Regions from separate parts of the Streptomyces sp. NPDC050164 genome, predicted to be linked through region 2. Evidence: riboswitches for the same ligand, from Rfam matches in the RefSeq annotation. Region 2 holds a riboswitch; the other holds the start of a gene.
What was found. A riboswitch is a leader RNA that binds a small molecule or an ion and turns the genes downstream of it on or off. The one in region 2 is predicted to bind S-adenosylmethionine.
Positions count from the first base shown of each region.

Region 1 (11,485 bases), on a different contig from region 2:
CCTTCTCGGCCCCTCCGCCGTCGCTCCCAGTGAGCGATCACCCGAGCGGAGGTTCGGGGCCTGACCCTAGTGACCTTCCTGTGATCAGTTCAAATCCTCAGATGAAAAATCGCGTCACGGTAGGCCAACTTTTCCCCTCGACTCACAGGCAGTGAGGAACACTTGACTCAACGTGGCACACATGTCTCATCAATTCAGGCATTGCGCCCGGACGTTACGTATCGCCCGCACGGTTCCTAAGCTCGCGAAAGACGCTTCAGCAGCATCGCCGAGGCCACGGGCCGGGCGCCCGCGCGGGCCACGCCGTCGGCGACCTCGCGGTCGGTGGAGGCCACGATGACCGGCCGGCCGGGCGGTTCGGCGCGCACCAGTTGGCGGATCAGCTCGTCGGCGGTGACACCCGGCTTCGAGAACAGCACCCGTACCCCGCGCGGCGGCGCGAGCAGTACCGGCGCGGCCAGTTCGGCCCCGTCGAAGACGCACGTCACCTCGGCGCCGCTCTGCGCCGCCAGTTGCGAGAGCTGCCCCAGCAGCCTCAGGCGCTGCTTCTCCAGCGGCATCTGCGGATAGCCGGTCTTGGTGACGTTGTAGCCGTCGACGACCAGATGGGCCTGCGGCAGCGCCAGCAGCTGGTCGAGGACCTGCGGGTCGTTCTCGGACAGGGCGCGGGCGGCGATGTCCTTGGGGCTCATCCGGCCCGGCTCGACGGCGTCCACGGTCTCGGCGGGCCGCACCGACACCGGCGGCAGGGCCAGTTCGCGGCGGAGCCCCTGGGTGGCGTCCAGCAGGGTGTCCAGCAACAGCCGTACCCGCATGTCCTCCACGCTGCGGCCCTCGCGCGCCGCCCGGCGCGCCGCCTCCAGGGCGGCCTCGGTCTCGCCCAGCCGGGCCTTGAGCCGCCGGGTCTCGCTCTCGGCGGCGGACACCTGGGCCTGCCCCTCGGCGCGGACGGCCTCGATCTCGCCGTGCGCCTTGCGCAGGGCGGCCTCGCCGCGCTTGACGTCGCTGACGGCGGCGCGGAGCTTGCGGTGCAGCGACTCGGCTTCCTTCTTGGCCGATTCCAGCTCCGTGCGCAGCCGCTCCGTCTCGGCCCTGGTGTGGTCACGGGCGCGGGCCAGCTCGGCGCGCAGCCGCTCCAGCTCGGCCCGGTTCTCCTCGTCGGCCCGCTCGGCGTCGGCCCGCTGGGCCTCCTCGCCGGCGGCGGTCACGAGCTTCACCCAGCCGGGCGGCCGCAGTACGTAGGCCGCGGCCGCCACGTCGAGCGGGTCCGCGGCCGGGGGCGGGGAGCCTGAGTCGAGGGCGCCGGTCAGTTCCGGCTGGGCCTCTCTGAGCTTCTCCCCGATGCGCTGCCGGAACAGCGGGTCGGTCTCCAGCGCCGCGGCCATGGCGTTGCCGGCGAACTTGGCCCGGCGGTTCGGGGCGAACCGGGCGTACTGCCTGAGCTGCGCGGGCAGCTCGCCGACCGTCAGCGAACCGAAGCCGTCGGAGACGATCTGGACGACCCTGCGGCGCACACCGTCGGGCAGCGGACGGTCGAGCACCTCGGCGGCGCCGTCGCCCGGCCCCCCGCCCGTGGTCTCCACCATCCGTCACACCCCAATTCTTGCGGGGCCGTCCCCCACTCTCGACTTCGCCCGAGCGGGGGGACCCCCATCGTCAGGAGCCGGCACCCGGCCTGTCCACGAGTTCCACCTGGTCCACCGCGTTGCACCAGCGGCAGCGCACCGACTCGATGGTCTCACTGAGCACCTCGCGCTCCTCGACCTTCGGCTCTCCGGCCAGGTCGAGGTGGACGTACTCGACGACCTTCGACGAGCGGGTCACGTCGAACCTCGTGAGGTTGCCGCAGAGGGCGCAGCGCCACCGCGTCGAGGCGGTCGGCAGGGGAACCGTCATCGTGGCCTGTTCTCTTTCCTTCTAGTGTCCGTGACGCCACCGGCATCCCCGGTGCGTGTGGCTCGTAACCCTACGGCCTGGCGGGTCCTCGCCGCCCGCGCGTCCACGGCGGCGAGGCGGTCTGTGCGGTTGCGTCCGGTTACGTCATGCTCTGTGTCCATGATCAGCAAGTGGAGTGCGTCGATCGTCCGGGCCGGCAGATCGGTCCGGGGGGCGTCGGCGCCGGTGACGTACTCACTGATCGCTCTGTGCTGCGCGGTCTTCCTGGCCGGCCCCGCCTCGGGCCTCAGTCCGGCGTACGGCACGGGCGACGACCTGCTCGCCGCGCAACGCGCCTATTTCCGGCGCTGGGGCGTGATCCCCGCAGAACTGTTCGAGGGATCCGCCGGATCGGCCCTCACCCCCGCGACGGCCCTCTTCGTCCACGGCAGCTGGGTGCACCTGCTCGGCAACATGCTCTTCCTCTACGTCTTCGGGGCGATGACCGAGGAACGGATGGGCCGGGTGCGGTTCACCCTGTTCTATGTCGGCTGCGGCCATCTGGCCCTGCTGGGCTACGCCGCCGCCAACGCGGACTCCGAGCAGTCCCTGGTCGGTGCCTCGGGGGCGATCTCGGCGGTCCTCGGTGCCTTCCTGTACCTGTTCCCCCGGGCCAGGGTGACCAGTCTCCTGCCGTTCCTCTTCTTCCTGCCGGTGCGCTTCCCGGCCTGGATCGTGCTGCCGTTCTGGGCGGCGCTGCAGTGGCTGGCGGCGGGGCGGGCCTCGGACGGACCGGGCGTGGCCTACCTAGCCCACCTGATCGGATTCGGGCTCGGCTTCGGCTATGCGTCGGTCCGCTACGGCCGTCCCACCAGCCCTACTAGAGTGAAGGCCGCCCCTGCTCCGGCCCCCGAGGGAGAGAACCAGCCGTGATCACCGCGATCGTCCTCATCAAGACCAGCGTGGACCGGATCCCCGAGATCGCGGAGTCGATCGCCGCGCTGGACAGCGTCAGCGAGGTCTTCTCCGTCACCGGCACCTACGACCTCATCGCGATGGTCCGGGTGAAGGAGCACGAGGACCTGGCGGAGGTCATCCCCGGCCGGATCAGCAAGATCCCCGGGGTGGAGGGGACCGACACGCACGTGGCGTTCCGTACGTACTCGCAGCACGACCTGGAGGCGGCGTTCTCGATCGGGCTGGACAACTGAGGACCGCTCCCGGATGCGGAGCTCCCGGATGAAGAGTTCTTCATCCGGCCCTCATCCTTCTCACCGTGTTCCCGGCGAATGATCGGGCACATGGCTTTCACTCGTCGTATGGCGGCCCTGTCCGCCGTCGTTCTGATCCCGCTGGGTATCGCCGCGACCAGTTTCGCGCTCTCGGACCGCCCGGAGTCTCCGAAGGTCCCCTCAAAGGTGGTGCTGGACAGCGACTCCCCCAAGCCCACGCCCACCCCCGAGCCCACACCCGATCCCTCTCCGGACGACGAGGTCGTGCCGCGGCAGCCGGTGACCGACAGCCCCACGATGGATGACGATGACGACGACCACGGTCAGGGCGCCGGAGACGACGGGCCCGACGACGGACGCGACGGCACCAACTGACCCGGCCCGTCGGCGGATCACCGCCCGGGTCCGCATCCTGCTGTGGTTGCTGCTCGTCATGGCGGTAGCGCTGATCGAGGTGACCACGACCACCCGCTCGTTCCTGATGCGGGACGTCGACAACCGGATCAACCGTCTGCTCACTCAGGAGGCCGACGAGTTCGCCGGCTTCGAGGAGCGGGGCAGGGACCCCGAGACGAACCGTCCGTTCACCACCGCGCCCCGCCTGCTGACGGTCTTCCTCCAGCAGCAGAACCCCGACGCCGACGAGGAACTGATCGGCCTGGTCCGCAGGCCGGACGGTGACCTGGGCCAGATCCGGCAGCAGGGCGCCATCCGCGCGGGGCTGCCCCTCCACCGGGACGCCGACGCCAGACGCCGCATCTTCGACTCGCCGGAGTCCTCCGGCACCGTGCAGCGGCCGCAGGGCGAGATCCGGTGGGCCAAGGTCACGGTGGCCCAGGCGGGTGCGGAGCCGGACGCCGCGTTCGTCGTGGCCATCCACCCGGAGCCCGAGCGGCAGCGGGTGAACAGGGTGTTCCGCACCCTGCTGATCATCTCCGGCGTCGCCGTGCTGCTCACCACCGGCATCGCCTGGGTGGTCGCCGGACGCATCCTCAGGCCGGTGCGGCTGGTGCGCACCGCGGCTGCGGAGATCACCGAGCAGGACCTCACCCGCAGGATCCCGGTGCACGGCAACGACGACATAGCGGCTCTCGCCGAGACCTTCAACGGCATGCTCGACCGTCTGGACCGGGCCTTCGCCGCGCAGCGCGAGTTCGTCGACGACGCGGGCCACGAGCTGCGCACCCCGATCACCATCGTGCGGGGTCATCTGGAGGTCATGGGCGACGACCCGGCCGAACGCGAGGAGACGGTCCGGCTGGTCACCGACGAACTCGACCGGATGAGCCGCATCGTCGAGGACCTGCTGGTCCTGGCCAAGACCGAACGTCCCGACTTCGTCGTCCCCGAGCCGGCTCAGGTAGCCGAACTCACCGCCGACGTCTTCGTCAAGGCCCGCACCCTGGGCGAGCGCGACTGGCGGCTGGCCGAGGTCGCCGACGTGGAGAGCGAACTGGACTTCCAGCGGATCACCCAGGCCATGGTGCAGCTCGCGCAGAACGCCGTGCAGCACACCATGCCCGGCCAGACCGTCCGCATCGGCTCCCGGACTGCCGGCCCGCACGTCGAGCTGTACGTCGCCGACTCGGGCACCGGTGTCCAGCCGCAGGACACCGAGGTCATCTTCGAACGCTTCCGGCGAGGCACCGCCCGGCGAGGCGCACGCGGCTCCGGCGCCGGACTCGGGCTGGCCATCGTCAAGGCCATCGCCGAGGGGCACCACGGCCACGTCCGGCTGTCCGACACCCCCGGCGGCGGCGCCACCTTCACCCTCGTTCTGCACGCGTCACAGGCACCGGAAGGCCATCACACGTGAACCGCATCCTCATCGTCGAGGACGAGGAGCGCATCGCCTCCTTCATCGAGAAGGGCCTGCGCTCGAACGGATTCACCACGACCGTCGTCACCGACGGCGATGCCGGCTACGAGTACGCCCTGACCGGCGGCTTCGACCTCGTCGTCCTCGACATCAACCTGCCCGGCCGCGACGGCTTCACGATCCTGCGCGAACTGCGCGAGGCACGGGTGACCACCCCGGTGATCGTGCTGACCGCACGCGACTCCGTACGGGACGCGGTGGCCGGCCTGGAGGGCGGCGCCGACGACTGGATGACCAAGCCGTTCCGCTTCGAGGAACTGCTCGCCCGGGTCCGCCTCAGGCTGCGTACGGCGGCCCGGGCACCGGAGGTGACCGTGCTCAGGGCCGGTTCGCTGAGCCTGGACCTGCGCACCCGGCGCGCCAGGTCCGGGGAGCAGACCGTCGACCTGACGGCCCGTGAGTTCGTCCTGCTGGAGCTGTTCCTGCGGCACCCGGGGCAGGTGCTGTCCCGCGAGCAGATCCTCTCCCACGTGTGGGGCTACGACTTCGACCCCGGTTCCAACATCGTGGACGTCTATGTCCGCACACTGCGCAAGAAGCTCGGCGCGGAGCGGGTGGAGACCGTGCGCGGGATGGGGTACCGGCTTCCCACCGGGTGAAGTTCCTTTCATGTTCGGCTCATCGACGGCTCACCGCCCGGATGAACCCTCGATGACGTGACATGGAACCCACGAGCTCTCACTGCCCTGTGCGTGGCACTGTCGCTGTGCGCTCTGCTGGCCGTCCCGGGGAACTTCCCGGGACTCGGCGGTGACGCCCGCTTCACCCTCGCCGTGTTCGTCCTGGCGACCTGTGCGTGGATCGGAACGCCGATAGACGACACGTACATCGCGCTGGGCGCCGCACTGGCGCTCACGGTGACCGGTGTGATCAGCAACGACACCCTGTTCGGCACTCTCGGCGACTCCACCGTGTGGCTGCTGATCTGCGCGTTCGTCCTGGCGGCGGCGGTGTCGCGGACCGGGCTCGCCGGCCGTGCGGCGGTCTTCCTCGTCAGCGGAGCCCGCACCGTGCGGCAACTCGTGCACCTGACGACGACGGCCCTGGTCGTCACGGCGTTCGCGGTGCCGGCCACCTCCGGGCGGGCCGCGCTGGCGCTGCCGGTGTTCCTGGCCCTCGCCAAGGTCCTCGCCGACCGAAAACGACTGGTCGTGATGCTGGCGCTGCTCTTCCCGACCGTGATCCTGCTATCGGCAGTGGCGACTTTGATCGGTGCCGGCGCGCATCTGATCACCGTGTCGGTGCTGTTCGAGGCGACCGGGCAGCACATCGGCTTCACGGAGTGGCTGCTGCTGGGCCTTCCGCTGGCCGTGGTGTCGTCCCACCTGGCCGCCGAGCTGGTGCTGCTGACGATGACGCGACGCGAGGACCGGCGCGGCCCCGTCCACATCACCGCCCAGCAGATCCAGGAGCACAGCGAACAGGCGGTCACCGGCCCGTGGACGCAGGCCGAGAAGCGTTGCGCCCTACTGCTCGCCACGGTCGTGCTGCTGTGGTGCAGCGAGCCGCTGCACCACCTGCCGCCCGCGATCGTGGCACTGATCGGCGCGGTCGTGGCCGCCTCGCCCGCACTCGGCACCGTACGCCTGAAGGACGCGCTGAAGACCGTCCCCTGGTCGCTGCTGTTGTTCATGGCGGCGACGATGGCGATGGGCGTCGCGCTCGCCGACTCGGGAGCGGCGAAGTGGCTGGTCTCCGGCCTGCCGACGAACGAGCCCCCGATGGTGTTCCTGGCGATAGTGATCGTCATCAGCACGGCGGCCCACCTGGTCCTGCAGTCCCGCTCCGCCCGCTCCTCGGTCCTGGTCCCGCTGGTCGTGGCCGCCTCCGTCGGCGTCGGCGTCAACCCGGTCGCCGCCGCGCTCGCCTCCACCGCCGCCGCCGGCTTCTGCCACACGCTGCCCGCCTCCGCCAAGCCGGTCACGCTCTTCGCGCAGATCCCCGGCACCCCCACCTACGCCCCGCGCGACCTGCTGCGGCTGTCCGCCTTCCTGGCCCCGCTGACCGCCGCGCTCGTCCTGCTCTTCGCCGTCGCAATCTGGCCGTTGCTCGGCGTCTCCGTCACCCGCTAAGGAGCCCTCATGCTGAACCGTGTCGTCGTAGCCCCCAGTGGTTTCAAGGAGTCCCTGTCCGCGGAGGCCGCCGCCGACGCCATCGCGGCCGGCGTACGCCGGGTCCTGCCCGACGCCGAGCTGGACCTCGTCCCGCTGGTGGACGGCGGCGAGGGCACGGCCCTCGCCCTGGCCGCGGCGACCGGGGGCAGACTCGTCCCCGTACCCGCCACCGGTCCGATCGGCGAGACCGTCGGCTCCCACTTCGCCCTGCTGGGCTCCGGGGACACGGCGGTGGTGGAGATGGCGGCGGTCGCGGGCCTCTCCCTCGTCCCGCGCGACCTGCGCGACCCGGGCGCCACCACCACCTACGGCGTCGGCGAACTGATCCGGGCCGCACTCGACTCGGGCGTCCGGCGGATCCTCGTCGGCTGCGGCGACTCGGGCACCTCCGACGGCGGCGCGGGCGCGCTCCAGGCGCTCGGGGCCCGGCTGCTGGACGAGCAGGGCGAGGAACTCCCGGTCGGGGGCCGGGAGCTGACGCGGCTGCACCGCATCGACCCGAGGGGCCTGGACACCCGCCTGGCGGGCGTGGAGCTGCTCGTCGCCTGCAACCCGTACAACGTGCTGTGCGGAGAGCGGGGCGTGGCCCGGGTCTTCGGCCCGCAGAAGGGCGCGACGCCCGAGCAGGTGGAGCAGTTGTCGGCCGGACTGGAGAACTGGGCCTTCGTCCTCACCCGCGATGTCGCCGTCCCGGACAGCAACCTCCGGTACGGTCCCGGAACCGGGGCCTCCGGCGGCCTGGGCGCCGGCCTCGCCGCCCTCGGCGCCCGTCTCCTGCCCCGCTTCGACGTGCTGCTGGACCACCTCGACCTGGACGCCCGGCTGGCCGGCGCGGACCTGGTGATCACCGCCGAGGGCGCCCTGGACCACCAGACGCCGCGCGGCAAGGTCCCGGCCGAGGTGGCCCGCCGGGCCAAGCTCCACGGCCGCCCGGTGCTGGCCCTGGCGGGCACGCTCGGCGAGGGCGCGCACGAGGTGCCCGGCGTGGACGCGTTCAGCGGCATCCTGCCGGCCCCGATGGCCCTGGCGGAGGCGCTGCTCCGGGCGAGCGAACTGCTCACCGACGCCACGGAACGCGCCCTGCGGATGATCGTTCTGGGCGCCCGGCTACCGGTGGTCTGCGCACCGGCCGTTCAGGCGGAGGTATCCGGCACGCAACGCCCGTCCTCCGTGCGGTAGTTCCACTGCGCACCGTCCGTCACGAGCTCCTTCACGGCCCGCACGAACCGCTCCACGTGCTCGTCCGGCGTGCCCGCGCCGAAGCTCACGCGGATGGCGTTGAGGGACTTCTCGCCGGGCGCCGCCTCCGGTGCGCCGCACTCGCCCTGCGTCTGCGGGTCGCTGCCGAGCAGCGTGCGCACCAGCGGGTGGGCGCAGAAGAGCCCGTCCCGTACGCCGATGCCGTACTCGGCGGACAGGGCGGCGGCGAAGTGCGAGCTGTTCCAGCCCTCGACGACGAAGGAGAGCACTCCCACGCGCGGCGCGTCGTCCCCGAACAGGGACAGGAACCGCACCTGAGGGACGTCGGCGAGCCCCTCCCGCACCTTGGCGACCAGGTACTGCTCGCGGGCGACGAGCGTGTCGAAGCCGGCCTCCGTCAGCGCCTTGCAGGCGGAGGCGAGTGCGTAGGCGCCGATGACGTTGGGCGATCCGGCCTCGTGCCGGGCGGCGCTGTCGTGCCACTCCACGTCCACTCCCCCGTCCGTGCGCCGGGTGACCTTGCGGCTGGCGCCGCCGCCCGCGAGGTACGGCTCGGCCTCGCGCAGCCAGTCGGCCCGCCCGGCCAGCACACCGGAGCCGAAGGGCGCGTACAGCTTGTGCCCGGAGAAGGCGACCCAGTCGACGTCGAGGTCCTTGACGGACACGGGGTGGTGCGGGGCCAGCTGGGCGGCGTCGAGCACGATCCGGGCGCCGTGGGCGTGCGCGGCCGCCGCGAGCTCCCGTACGGGCCACAGCTCGCCGGTGACGTTCGAGGCGCCGGTGACGCAGACCAGGGCCGGCCCGTGGGGGTCCCGCTCGGCGAGGGCGCGCTCCAGCGTCTCGACGGCCCGGCGGGGGCTGCGCGGGGCGTCGAGGAAGGTGACGCGGGCGTCGCGCCAGGGCAGCAGGGAGGCGTGGTGCTCGGTCTCGAAGACGAAGACCTGGCAGCCGGCCGGGAGCGCGGCGGCGAGGAGGTTGAGGGAGTCGGTGGTGGACCGGGTGAAGACGACCTGGTCACCGCCGCGGCAGTCGAGGAACTCCGCGACCGTCCGGCGGGCGTTCTCGAACAGATCGGTCGACAGCTGGGACAGGTACCCGGCACCGCGGTGGACGCTGCCGTAGTACGGCGCGTAGGCGGCGACGTCGTCCCAGACGCGCTGGAGCGCCGGGGCGCTGGCGGCGTAGTCGAGCGCGGCGTAGGTGACCTCGCCACCGGTGACGAGCGGGACGGTGACATCCCGGCCCAGCACGGGCAGCGGGGCACAGACGGACGGGGCGGCGGCCACGGTGGAGACGGACATGACGGAACTCCCGTGAGAGACAGGGGGTGAAGAGAAAAAGGGTGCGCGGAGGCGGGGCTCTGCGGCCCTAGCGCATTCGCTTGCTCACGGAAGACTCCTCGAGGACCAGGACCCCTGGCCCCACGCTTTTCCAAAAGCGTGCGAGGGGTCCGCGCTTGCCGTAGACCTTGCTGACTACGGCCTGGTCTTCACCCGGGGCACCCCGCCACGGACGGAGGGTTGCCGGACAGTCGGCCGGGGCCTCATGACTGTCACTCATGACCTGGAAAGGAACGTACGAGAATGATCGAGGTCCCGCAACCCGCGTCCGGATTGCGGGACACCCCGCGCTACGCGTTGCTCGCCGCCACCCACCGCTCCAGGGTCCGCTTGGCGGCCCCGGAGTCGATCGATTCGGCCGCCTTCGCCATGCCGGCGCGGATCTGCTCGGCCAGCGTCCCCGGGCCGGGGTCGAGGGCCACCAGGGCCGCCGCCGAGTTCAGCAGGACCGCGTCTCTCACCGGGCCCGTCTCACCGTCCAGCAGACGGCGGGCGACCTCCGCGTTGTAGGAGGCGTCCGCGCCGCGCAGCGCCTCCACGGGGACGAGTTCGATGCCCACGTCGCGCGGGTCGAAGGACTCCTCGGTCACCTTGCCGTCCCGGACGATCCACACCCGGGACGTAGCCGTGGTGGTCAGTTCGTCGAGGCCGTCGTCGCCCCGGAAGACCAGGGACGAGTTGCCGCGCTCGGCGAAGACGCCCGCGACGATCGGCGCCATGCGCGGGTCCGCGACGCCGACGGCCTGGGCCCGTACCTTCGCGGGATTGGTCAGCGGACCGAGGACGTTGAAGATCGTCCGGATGCCCAGCTGTCCGCGCGCCGCACCCGCGTGCCGCATCGCCGGGTGGAACTTGGCCGCGAAGCAGAAGGTGATCCCGGCGTCCTCGGCGACCTGGGCCACCCGGTGCGTCGGCAGTTCCAGATTGACGCCGAGCTTCTCCAGCACGTCCGACGCCCCGGACGCCGATGACGCCGCGCGGTTGCCGTGCTTGACGACCTTCGCACCCGTGCCGGCGATGACGATCGCCGACATCGTGGAGATGTTGACGGTCTTCGCCCCGTCGCCGCCCGTGCCGACGATGTCGACGGCCGGGCCCGGCACCTCGATCACGTTCGCGTGCTCGTACATCGCCCGGACGAATCCGGCGATCTCCTCGACCGTCTCGCCCTTGGCCCGCAGCGCCACCACGAACCCGGCGATCTGCGCGTCCGTCGCCTCGCCGCGCATGATCAGGTCCATCGCCCACGCGGTGTCGTCGGCGGTCAGGTCCCGGCGGTCCAGCAGACCGTTCAACAGCAGGGGCCAGGAGCGGCCCGCCGCGGTGTCGCCTCCAGCGGGGATCACAGCGCTCATAAGCCGCTCCAGGGTCAGGCGTCCCGCACTACGGGACGAGAGTCTCAACGAGGTCCACCCTATCCAGCCGCAGGGCACGGCGAAGGGCCCCGTCCGAACACCGGACGGGGCCCTTGGCGTGGCGTGGCGAAGCAGTGATCAGTGGTGGCCGTGGCCGCTGGTGATCTCCCGGTACTCCTCGGCGGTGGGCTTCGGGATCTGGGCTCCCTCGCCGTAGTAGGACTCGCTGAGCTTGGCGCGCAGCTTCTCGGAGCCCTTCACCTTGCGCTCGACACCGTTCTCGTCGACCGTCGGGCCGATCTCGACCGGCTGGTACTGCTCGTGCGCCGTGAGCGTGTACATCTGCTCCTGGCTGAGCGGCTCGTGCACCTCGATGAACTCACCGTGCGGCAGGCGCTTGATGATGCCCGACTCGCGGCCGTGCAGCACCTTCTCCTTGTCCCGGCGCTGGAGGCCGAGGCAGATGCGCTTGGTGATGATGAACGCGATG
Region 1 is NZ_JBITJK010000039.1:61,429-72,913, reverse strand. Features, by position in the region: gene ACIBNA_RS36310 (NYN domain-containing protein) at 237-1,586, opposite strand; gene ACIBNA_RS36305 (hypothetical protein) at 1,657-1,896, opposite strand; gene ACIBNA_RS36300 (rhomboid family intramembrane serine protease) at 2,056-2,808, shown strand; gene ACIBNA_RS36295 (Lrp/AsnC family transcriptional regulator) at 2,805-3,086, shown strand; gene ACIBNA_RS36290 (small secreted hydrophilic protein) at 3,177-3,482, shown strand; gene ACIBNA_RS36285 (ATP-binding protein) at 3,415-4,923, shown strand; gene ACIBNA_RS36280 (response regulator transcription factor) at 4,920-5,585, shown strand; gene ACIBNA_RS36275 (SLC13 family permease) at 5,643-7,058, shown strand; gene ACIBNA_RS36270 (glycerate kinase) at 7,068-8,279, shown strand; gene ACIBNA_RS36265 (aminotransferase class V-fold PLP-dependent enzyme) at 8,234-9,601, opposite strand; SAM riboswitch class IV at 9,748-9,864, opposite strand; gene trpD (anthranilate phosphoribosyltransferase) at 9,931-10,995, opposite strand; gene ACIBNA_RS36255 (cytochrome bc complex cytochrome b subunit) at 11,134-11,485, opposite strand, start outside.
Region 1: linked by a shared signal. The riboswitch ahead of ACIBNA_RS36265 (aminotransferase class V-fold PLP-dependent enzyme) and the one ahead of thrC (threonine synthase) in region 2 are both predicted to bind S-adenosylmethionine.

Region 2 (11,485 bases):
GTTCGGCGACCGTGGGGCGCAGCCCCACCTCGGCGGCGAGAGCCGCACCGATGTCACGGGCCAGGGCGCCCGAGAAGAACGTCCCCGGCACGCTCTGCGCGATCGCCCGCCGGAACAGGCCCGCCGCCCTCGGCATGGCGAGCAGCGAGGCGATCGAACCCGCGCCCGCCGACTCGCCGAAGACGGTGACCCGGCCGGGGTCGCCGCCGAACGACTCGATGTTGTCCCGTACCCACTCCAGCGCGGCCACCTGGTCGAGCAGGCCGCGGTTGGCGGGCGCCCCCTCGATGTGCGCGAAGCCCTCCATGCCGACGCGGTAGTTGAGGGACACGACCACGAGGTCGCCGTCGGTCGCGATGCGCCGGGCGTCGTAGCCGGGGCTGCCGGAGTGGCCGAGCTTGTAGGCGCCGCCGTAGATCCACACCATCACCGGGCGGCGGGCGCCCGGGTCGGGTTCGGGGGTCCAGACGTTGACCGTGAGCCACTCGTCGCCCTCGGGCACGTCGAGCAGGCCCGGGCCGCCCAGGTTGCCGAGGTCCTGCGGGGGCGGCGGGCCGAAGGCGTACGCGTCCCGTATGCCGTCCCAGGCGGGGGCGGGGCGCGGTGCCATGAACCGGGCCTCGCCCACGGGGGGTGCGGCGAAGGGGATGCCGCGGAAGACGGCGAGGCCCTCCTCCCTGCGGCCGCGTACCGCACCGGCGGTGGTGCGCACCACCGGTGCGGGCTGCCCGGCCGAGGCGCCGGTCGGGGGGTGGGGCTCGGTCGTCGTCATCCTCTGGGTCTCCTCACGGGGTGCCGGTGAACAGGCGCTCGGCCAGTGTCCTTGACTGACGCAAGCAAATCCAGGGCATCCCGTGCGCGGACCCTGCGGGGTCAGCTGAGCGTCTTAAGCGCTGCCGGGTCGTACGGCGCCAGCTCGTCCAAGCTGCCGGACAGGACCTTCCGCGCCCACTGCGGGTCCTGCAGCAGCGCGCGGCCGACGGCGACCAGGTCGAACTCGTCGCGCTCGAAGCGGTCCAGGAGGTTGTCGAGGTCGCCGACCTCGGCGCCCTCGCCCTGGAAGACTTTGAGGAAGTCGCCGTTCAGGCCGACCGAGCCGACGGTGATGGCGGGCTTGCCGGTGAGCTTCTTGGTCCAGCCGGCCAGGTTCAGGTCGGAGTCGTCGAACTCGGGGACCCAGTAGCGGCGGGTGGAGGCGTGGAAGGCGTCGACACCGGCCGCGGCGAGCGGGGTCAGGATGGCCTCCAGCTCCTCGGGCGTCTCGGCGAGGCGGGCGTCGTAGGCGTCCTGCTTCCACTGCGAGTAGCGGAAGATGACGGGGAAGTCGGCGGAGACGGTCTCGCGGACGGCCGCGACGATCTCCGCCGAGAACTTGGCACGGGCGACCGGGTCGCCGCCGTAGGCGTCGGTACGGCGGTTGGTGCCGTCCCAGAGGAACTGGTCGAGCAGGTAGCCGTGGGCTCCGTGGATCTCCACGCCGTCGAAGCCGATGCGCTCGGCGGCGGCCGCGGCCTCGGCGAACGCGCCGATGACGGCGTCGATGTCGGCCTGGGTCATGGCCTTGCCGGTGGGCTCGGCGGCGCCGATGCGCAGGCCGGAGGGGCCGACGGCCGGGGCGTCCGCGACCGGCGGCTCGCCCTGGTTGCGGACCATGCCGATGTGCCACAGCTGCGGCACGATCGTGCCGCCCGCGGCGTGCACCGCCTCGGCGACCTTCGCCCAGCCCGCGAGCTGCTCCTCGCCGTGGAACCGCGGCACGCGGTCGCTCTGACCGGCCGACTCGTGGCCGACGTAGGTGCCCTCGGTGACGATCAGTCCGACACCGGCGGCGGCGCGGCGGGAGTAGTACGAGATGACGTCCTCGCCGGGTACGCCGCCCGGGGAGAACATGCGGGTCATCGGCGCCATCGCGATCCGGTTCGGGACGGTCAGGCCGCCCAGCGAGACGGGCCGGGACAGGATTTCGGCGGCACGGGAGGCGGCGGAGGTCACGTGGGAGGCTCCCCTTCGGATACCGGACAGTATGTGCATACGCATAGGACGTACGTTTCAACCATCCGGCCCCGCCCAGGCCATCCCAGCCGCATTGTGATCCCGGACACGCCCGAGGGCGGCACTCCCTGTCGGAACAGGAAGTGCCGCCCTCGGCAAGGACGTTGATCGACCAGGTCGATCAGAAGTCCATGTCACCGCCCGGCATGCCGCCGCCGGCGGGCGCGGCGTTCTTCTCCGGCTTGTCGGCGATGACGGCCTCGGTGGTGAGGAACAGCGCGGCGATGGAGGCGGCGTTCTGCAGAGCGGAACGGGTCACCTTCGCCGGGTCGATGATGCCCTCGGCGATCATGTCGACGTACTCACCGGTCGCGGCGTTCAGGCCGTGGCCGACGGTGAGGTTGCGGACCTTCTCCACGACGACGCCGCCCTCGAGACCACCGTTGACGGCGATCTGCTTCAGCGGGGCCTCCAGGGCGAGCTTCACGGCGTTGGCGCCGGTCGCCTCGTCACCCTCCAGCTCCAGCTTCTCGAAGACCTGGGAGGCCTGCAGCAGGGCCACGCCACCACCGGCGACGATGCCCTCCTCGACGGCCGCCTTGGCGTTGCGGACGGCGTCCTCGATGCGGTGCTTGCGCTCCTTGAGCTCCACCTCGGTGGCGGCACCGGCCTTGATGACGGCCACGCCGCCGGCCAGCTTCGCCAGGCGCTCCTGGAGCTTCTCGCGGTCGTAGTCCGAGTCGCTGTTCTCGATCTCGGCGCGGATCTGGTTGACCCGGCCCTGGACCTGCTCGGCCGAGCCGGCACCGTCGACGATGGTGGTCTCGTCCTTGGTGATGACGACCTTGCGGGCCTTGCCCAGGAGGTCGATCGTGGCGTTCTCCAGCTTGAGGCCGACCTCCTCGGAGATCACCTCGCCGCCGGTGAGGATGCCGATGTCCTGGAGCATCGCCTTGCGACGGTCACCGAAGCCCGGAGCCTTGACGGCGACGGACTTGAAGGTGCCACGGATCTTGTTGACGACCAGGGTCGACAGGGCCTCGCCCTCGACGTCCTCGGCGATGATCAGCAGCGGCTTGCCCGACTGCATGACCTTCTCCAGGAGCGGGAGCAGGTCCTTGACGTTGGAGATCTTGGAGTTCGCGATCAGGATGTACGGGTCGTCGAGGACGGCCTCCATACGCTCCATGTCGGTGGCGAAGTACGCCGAGATGTAGCCCTTGTCGAAGCGCATACCCTCGGTGAGCTCCAGCTCCAGACCGAAGGTCTGGGACTCCTCGACGGTGATGACGCCTTCCTTGCCGACCTTGTCCATGGCCTCGGCGATGAGCTCGCCGATCTGGGTGTCGGCGGCGGAGATGGAGGCCGTGGAGGCGATCTGCTCCTTGGTCTCGACGTCCTTCGCCTGCTCCAGCAGGGCGGCGGAGACGGCCTCGACGGCCTTCTCGATACCGCGCTTGAGGGCCATCGGGTTGGCGCCGGCGGCTACGTTGCGCAGGCCTTCCTTGACCAGGGCCTGGGCGAGGACGGTCGCGGTGGTCGTACCGTCACCGGCGACGTCGTCCGTCTTCTTGGCGACTTCCTTGACCAGCTCGGCGCCGATCTTCTCGTACGGGTCCTCGAGCTCGATCTCCTTGGCGATGGAGACGCCGTCGTTGGTGATCGTGGGCGCGCCCCACTTCTTCTCGAGGACGACGTTGCGGCCCTTGGGGCCGAGCGTCACCTTCACGGCGTCCGCGAGCTGGTTCATGCCGCGCTCGAGGCCGCGCCGCGCCTCCTCGTCGAACGCGATGATCTTGGCCATGTGAAGTGGTCCCTCCAGGACTGGGGGTGATTACTTCGGACCGCGCCCGCGCCCGCGACGGACGGCTCGCCTGCCTCGTGGTTCCTTCCCACCCGGCCTGCGGGCCTCACCGACCCGGTCCTTACGTTGTCACTCTCACCTTCAGAGTGCTAACGCAATGATTAGCACTCGGGCATGGCGAGTGCAAGCGGCTCCCGAGGTTCGGGCGGGGCGCTCAGCCCCCGGCGAACGGGCGCACCCGGCTCGGCCACAGGCCTCGGGCAGCGCCACGGCGGATCGGGCGGGCCGGGAAAGGCCTGGCCACGGCCCACCACGGCGGCGAGGCCGATGCGAGCCGGCCGGAAACGCCTGCACCGACGGCCCACGGCGGCCGCGATGCCGGCGCGAGCCGTCCGGGCGCGAACTCGCGCCCCCTGCACCCGGTCCCCGAACAGGCCGAAGGGCCCGCACCCGGGGGGTGCGGGCCCTTCAGAGAAGACCGGTCGCTTGCGCTTGGTCGTGGTGCGCGTTCAGGCAGAGACGCGAACCATGTCGGCCTGCGGCCCCTTCTGGCCCTGCGAGATCTCGAACTCGACCCGCTGGCCCTCTTCCAGGGTGCGGTAGCCGTCCATCTGGATCGCACTGTAGTGGACGAAAACATCCGCACCACCGTCGACCGCGATGAAGCCGTACCCCTTCTCCGCGTTGAACCACTTGACGGTGCCCTGAGCCATGCCTAACTCCCCTATTACTGGCCCTTGCACAGATCCACACTTCGCGGACCCGGGTCAGACCTCACCCCCCACGGTTGGGGGCGTGCGCCGGAACGCGTCGACCGCGGCTGAATGTATCTGTCCAACTGCCCTCTGCAACAGGTCAATCGGACGAGAATTCTGGACGCGCAGGGTCCGGAATGTAGGGAGAATTCGCCCGACTTCAGGGCAAGTCGGGCTACACAAAAGGAACAAAAGCCGCGAAAGGCACACACACTTTGGCTACATCTTGTCGGGCGCGCGGCAGGAATTCAGGGCTCCCGATCAGAAGATCGGCGCTGCGTTCCCCAACTGTACCGCGCTCAATCACACAGAATTACCCCCTCCGCTTCTCTCACGGAGGGGGCAATTCGATGAACTCTCAGTAACCGCCGTTACCGAAGGTAATAATCAAGCCGGTCGACCGGTTAGCCACCCGCGACGGCCGGGATGATCGACACCCCGGCACCGTCCGGCGTCGCCGTCTCCAGGCCCTGCTCGAACCGCACGTCGTCGTCGTTGACGTACACGTTGACGAACCGGCGCAGCTTGCCCTGGTCGTCCAGCACCCGGGCGGCGATCCCGGTGTGGTTCTTCTCCAGATCGGCGATGACCTCGCCGAGGGTCGCCCCCTCGGCGGCGACCTCGGCCTGGCCGCCGGTGTAGGTGCGCAGGATGGTGGGGATGCGAACGGTCACGCTCATGCGAGGCCAGCCTCTCGGAAGGAGTCCAGGTTCGGGCGGATGGTGGCGGTGAGGCCGGTACCGGCCACCGCGTCGAGGGTCTTGAGGCCGTCCCCGGTGTTCAGGACGACGGTGGTCTTCGACGGGTCGAGCACCCCGTTCTCGACCAGCTTCTTCGCCACGCCCACGGTCACACCACCGGCGGTCTCCGCGAAGATGCCCTCGGTCCGGGCGAGGATCTTGATCGCGTCGACGACCTGCTCGTCGTTCACGTCCTCCACCGCCCCGCCCGTGCGACGCGCGATGTCGAGCACGTAGGGGCCGTCCGCCGGGTTGCCGATCGCCAGCGACTTGGCGATGGTGTCCGGCTTCTGGGGGCGTACGACGTCGTGGCCGGCCTTGTAGGCCGTCGACACCGGCGAGCAGCCCTCGGCCTGCGCTCCGAAGATCTTGTACGGCTTGTCCTCGACCAGCCCGAGCTTGATCAGCTCCTGAAGACCCTTGTCGATCTTCGTGAGCTGCGAGCCGGAGGCGATCGGCACCACGATCTGGTCCGGCAGCTGCCAGCCGAGCTGCTCGCAGATCTCGTACGCGAGGGTCTTGGAGCCCTCGGCGTAGTACGGCCGCAGGTTGACGTTGACGAAGCCCCAGCCCTCGCCCGCCGGGTCGCCGATCAGCTCCGAGCAGAAGCGGTTCACGTCGTCGTAGTTGCCCTGGATGCCGACGAGCTCACCGCCGTAGACCGCGGCCATGACGACCTTGCCCTGTTCCAGGTCGTGCGGGATGAACACGCAGGAGCGGAAGCCGGCGCGGGCCGCCGCGGCACCCACGGCGCCGGCGAGGTTGCCGGTGGAGGAGCAGGACAGCGTGGTGAAGCCGAAGGCGCGAGCGGCCTCCAGGGCCTGGGCGACGACACGGTCCTTGAAGGAGTGCGTCGGGTTGCCGGAGTCGTCCTTGATGAAGAGCTTGCCGGCGTCGACGCCCAGCTCGCGGGCGAGGTTGTAGGCCTTGACGAGCTGGGTCCAGCCCGGGTTGATGTTCGGCTTGGTCGCCACGTCGGCCGGGACCGGCAGCAGCGGGGCGTAGCGCCAGATGTTCGCGGGGCCCGCCTCGATCCGCTTGCGGAGCTCCTCGGTGTCGTAGGCCGAGAAGTCGTAGGCGATCTCCAGCGGGCCGAAACACTCCTCGCAGGCGAAGACCGGGCCGAGGGGTACGCGGTGACCGCACTCGCGGCAGCTCAGGGCGGCGGCGGGGCCGAGGTCTACGGTGGAGTCAGTGGTGCTTGCAACAGTCTGCACAGCCATGTGAGGCGAGGCCCTTTCTCCTCATCTTCCTCACGACGCATCTCGCCGTGAGACGGATTTGGCACCTTCCCGAGCCGGAGCCTCGCGGAGCGGTCGACAGTGACCTACGAGTATCGGCTGGAGGGTTGCCGGGGCTTCATCGGGCCGTATCCCTCTGCCCCTCTGGATGAGCTGTATTCGGTTGTTGACGACGGTTGACCCCGGACATGCGATGGTCATCCGCGTTGTTCAAGACTGTAACCGACGACCAGGACAGTTGAGATAGTCGTCCGAACCGCGAGATGGCTCACAGTCCGTCCCGCCGAGAGTACGCAGAGGAGCCGCCACGGTGCTGGAAGAAGTCGAGCGCTGGCTGAGCACCCGTTCCTGGTCCGCGACCGATCGCCCGCTCCACCAGATCCTCGCCGCCAAGCAGCGCACGGGCCGGACGGTCAGTGTCGTGCTGCCCGCGCTCAACGAGGAGGAGACGGTAGGCGACATCGCCGCCGTCATCCGCCACGACCTGATGCGGCAGGTGCCGCTCGTCGACGAGCTGGTCGTCGTCGACTCGGGGTCGACCGACCGAACGTCGGAGGTGGCCGCCGCCGCGGGCGCGAGGGTGGTGCACCGCGACGAGATCCTGCCGCGAATCCCGGCCGTGCCCGGCAAGGGCGAGGTGCTGTGGCGATCCCTCCTCGTCACCAGCGGGGACATCGTCTGCTTCGTCGACGCGGACCTGAGGGACTTCTCGTCCGACTTCGTCTCCGGGATCGTCGGCCCGCTGCTCACCGACCCGGACATCGACCTGGTGAAGGGCATGTACGACCGTCCGCTCGGCGGCGCCACCGGGCAGGGCGGCCGGGTCACGGAGCTGATGGCCCGCCCGGTGCTCAACATGCACTGGCCGCAGCTGGCCGGCTTCGTGCAGCCGCTCGGCGGCGAGTACGCGGCCCGCCGCTCGCTGCTGGAGCAGCTGCCCTTCCCCGTCGGGTACGGCGTCGAGCTCGGCATGCTGGTCGACGCCCTGCACCTGGTGGGCCTGGACGCCCTCGCCCAGGTGGACATCGGCGTGCGCAAGCACCGGCACCAGGACGGGCAGGCGCTGGGCCGGATGGCCGCCGCGATCTACCGCACGGCCCAGCTGCGGCTGGCCCGCGGGCATCTGATCCGGCCGTCCCTGACGCAGTTCGAGCGGGGCGGGGACGGCTTCGAACCGCGCACCTACTCCGTGGACACCGAGGAGCGTCCGCCGATGGTGGAGATCGCCGAGTACCAGGCTCGGAGGGCGGCCTGACCGGGGTCGTTTTCGGCCGGGTGGGTCAGGTCCGTACGTTTGAGCGTTTCCGGGCCGGGCTAGGTTGAGGGCTATGGCTTCAACGTACGGTGCTGCACAGGTGCTGGTGGCCTCCAACCGCGGCCCGGTCTCTTACGCGGTGGGCGAGGACGGTTCGCTGAACGCCAAGCGCGGCGGCGGCGGGCTGGTCTCGGGGCTGTCCGCGATCGGCTCGGACGCGGACGCGCTGTGGGTGTGCTCGGCGCTGTCCGACGGCGACCGCGAGGCGGTCCGGCGGGGCGTCGGCGAGGACGGCGTGCGGATGCTGGACATCCCGGCCGACGTGCACGCGGACGCGTACAACGGCATCGCGAACTCGGTGCTGTGGTTTGTCCACCACATGCTCTACCAGACGCCGCTGGAGCCGGTCTTCGACACGGAGTTCCGGCGCCAGTGGACGTCGTACGAGACGTACAACCGGGCGTTCGCCGAGGCGCTGGCCGAGGAGGCGGCGCAGGGCGCGGCGGTGGTGGTGCAGGACTACCACCTGACGCTGGTGCCGGGCATGCTCCGCGAGCTGCGGCCGGACCTGAGGATCGGCCACTTCTCGCACACGCCGTGGGCGCCGCCCGAGTACTTCCGGATGCTGCCGGACGACGTGGCCGGGCAGGTGCTGCGCGGCATGCTGGGCGCGGACCGGCTGGGCTTCCTCACGCAGCGCTGGGCGGACGCGTTCACCGCGTGCGCCGAGCAGTTCGCCGGCGGGCTCGGCGGCACGCGGATCGGCGTGCACGGGCTGGGGGCCGACGCGGACTTCCTGCGAAAGCGGTCGCACGAGCAGGACGTCGAGGAGCGGATGGCCGCGCTCCGGGAGGAGATCGGCGAGGGCCGCCGCACCATCGTCCGGGTCGACCGCACCGAGCTGTCGAAGAACATCGTGCGCGGCCTGCTGGCCTACCGTCGGCTCCTCGAGACCCACGCCGAGTGGCGCGAGCACGTGGTGCACGTGGCGTTCGCGTATCCGTCGCGGCAGGACCTCGCGGTGTACCGGGACTACACGGCCGAGGTGCAGCGGGTCTCGGAGGAGATCAACGCCGAGTTCGGGACGCCGGGGTGGACTCCGGTCGTACTCAACCTCAAGGACGACTTCGCCCGCTCCCTGGCCGCGTACCGGCTGGCCGACGTGGCGCTCGTCAACCCCATCCGGGACGGCATGAACCTCGTCGCCAAGGAGGTCCCGGTCATCTCCGACTCGGGCTGCGCGCTGGTGCTGTCGCGGGAGGCCGGGGCGTTCGAGGAGCTGGGCGAGGACGCGATCGTGGTGAACCCGTACGACGTGACGGGCACGGCGGCGGCCCTGCACGAGGCGCTCTCGATGGGCCCGGAGGAACGCGCCGAGCGCAGCAAGCGGCTGGCCGCGGCGGCGACCGCGCTGCCGCCTGCCCAGTGGTTCCTTGACCAGCTCGACGCGTTGAGGGGCTGATCGCCGATGACCGGTCCCACGGACTCCCCACTGCCGGCGCCCAGCACGAAAGCCGGACGGGAAGGTCTGGACGCTCTCCTCACCCACCCGGGCAAGGCCCTGATCGGCCTCGACTTCGACGGGACGCTCGCGCCGATCGTGGCCGACCCCGACAAGGCCCGGGCTCACCCGGGGGCCGTCCCCGCGCTGGCCGCGCTCGCGCCGAAGGTGGCCGCCGTCGCGGTGATCACCGGCCGGCCGGCCGAGGTCGCGGTGCGCAACGGCGGCTTCGCGGATGTTCCGGGCCTGGAGCACCTCGTGGTCCTCGGCCACTACGGCACCGAGCGCTGGGACGCCCGGACCGGCGAGGTCAGCGCCCCCGAGCCGCATCCCGGCGTCGCCGCGGTCCGCGCCGAGCTGGCCGAGCTCCTCGAACGGTTCGGCGCGTCGCAGGGGACCTGGATCGAGGACAAGGGCCGGGCCGTCGCCGTGCACACCCGCCGGGCCTCCGATCCGCAGGCCGCGCTGGACTCCCTGCGCGAACCGCTCGCCGGCCTGGCCGGCCGCCACGGCCTGGTCGTGGAGCCCGGCCGCATGGTCCTCGAACTGCGCCCGCCCGGCATGGACAAGGGCGTCGCCCTCGCCGGGTTCGCCCGGGAGATCGGTGCCGGGTCCGTCCTCTTCGCCGGCGACGACCTGGGCGACCTGCCCGCCTACTCGGCCGTCGACAAGCTCCGCGCGGACGGCACCCCGGGCCTGCTGGTGTGCAGCGGCAGCGACGAGGTGACCGAGCTGAGGGAGCGGGCGGACGTGGTGGTGGACGGCCCCGAAGGCGTCGTCCGCCTGCTGCACACGGTGGCGGCCAGGCTCGGCTGAACCCGTCGGCGACCGCCTGCGTGCGCGGGGCCTGGCCGGCCGGGGTGGGTTCTCAGCGGGAGCTCCCCCGGGCCGTCGTCACACGTCAGCGTTCGGCCCGGCGCGTCTGCCGTATCCGCCGCAGCCGGTTCACCGTCACCGGGTCGTGGGACAGGGCCCGGGGGTCGTCCAGCAGGGCGTTGAGGAGCTGGTAGTAGCGCACGGGGGCGAGGCCCAGCTCCTCCCGTATGGCCCGTTCCTTCGCACCGGGCCCGGAAAAACCGCGGCGTTCGAGGGCGAGGATGTCCCGCTCCCTGCGCCCGAGCCGCTCCTCACCCGTGTCCTCGTCCATGCCAGGCACCGTAACGCCCGCCACCGACAGCGCTACTCCGCGCTCTCCGCCCGGGTCGCCGCCGCCTGGAGGTGCCCCAGGACGCCCGAGGGGCTGCCTGAGGGGGCGACGGCCTTGCCGATCTGCTTCTTGACCTGGGCGCTGACGTCGGCCCAGGAGGTCTTGCCGACCGGGTAGAGCTCGGAGGCCGTCAGCTCCTCCAGGAACGGCTTGAGGTGCCGGTCCTGCTCGGAGGCGGCCATGGCCTCGGACGCGGAGCTGGTGACCGGCAGCAGGTCGTACTCGCGGGAGAAGGCCAGCACGTTCTTCTCGCTGTAGACGAAGTCGAGGAAGTCGCCGACCTGGTCGCGGTGGCCGTTCTTCCGGAAGGCCGTCATCCAGTCGGCGACACCGAGCGTGGACTTGCTCGTCCCCTCCTTGCCCGGGGTCGGCACCATGCCGTACTCGACGCCGTTCTTGGCGGCGATCTTCATCAGGGAGGGATGGCCGTTGAGCATGCCGACCTCGCCCTTGGCGAAGGCGGAGAACGCGGCTGCCCGGTTGAGCTCGCCGGGCGCGACCGGCCCGGTCAGGTCCTTGCCGACCAGTTCGTTCTTCAGCCAGGAGAAGGTGTCGACGTTCTCCGGGGAGTCGATGCCGTAGCTGCCGACGGTGTCGGCGTAGCCGCCCCCGCCGCTGAGCATCCACTGCATGGTCTCGGCCTGGGCCTCCTCCGGGCCGAGGGGCAGCGCGTAGGGGTACTTCACGCCCTCGTCCTTGAGCGCCTCGGCGTCCTCGGCCAGGTCGTCCCAGGTCTCGGGCGGGGTGATGCCGGCCTTGGCGAAGAGGGTCTTGTTGTAGAAGAGCACGCGGGTGGAGGAGGCGAACGGCATGCCGTACTGCACGCCCTTGACCTGTCCCGCGGAGGCCAGCTGCCCGACGAAGTCGGCCTGCACGGGTATGGAGAGCAGGTCGTCGGCCTTGTAGAGCTGGTTCCGCGCCGCGTAGTCGGCGTACGCGCCGATCTGCGCCATGTCCGGCGGGTCACCGGCGGCGACCATCTCCCTGACC
Region 2 is NZ_JBITJK010000009.1:151,718-163,202, forward strand. Features, by position in the region: gene ACIBNA_RS16125 (carboxylesterase/lipase family protein) at 1-772, opposite strand, end outside; gene ACIBNA_RS16130 (NADH:flavin oxidoreductase) at 874-2,031, opposite strand; gene groL (chaperonin GroEL) at 2,174-3,796, opposite strand; gene ACIBNA_RS16140 (cold-shock protein) at 4,306-4,509, opposite strand; gene ACIBNA_RS16145 (ubiquitin-like small modifier protein 1) at 4,956-5,231, opposite strand; gene thrC (threonine synthase) at 5,228-6,514, opposite strand; SAM riboswitch class I at 6,533-6,687, opposite strand; gene ACIBNA_RS16155 (glucosyl-3-phosphoglycerate synthase) at 6,843-7,787, shown strand; gene ACIBNA_RS16160 (trehalose-6-phosphate synthase) at 7,861-9,249, shown strand; gene otsB (trehalose-phosphatase) at 9,256-10,104, shown strand; gene ACIBNA_RS16170 (DUF3263 domain-containing protein) at 10,190-10,435, opposite strand; gene ACIBNA_RS16175 (ABC transporter substrate-binding protein) at 10,468-11,485, opposite strand, start outside.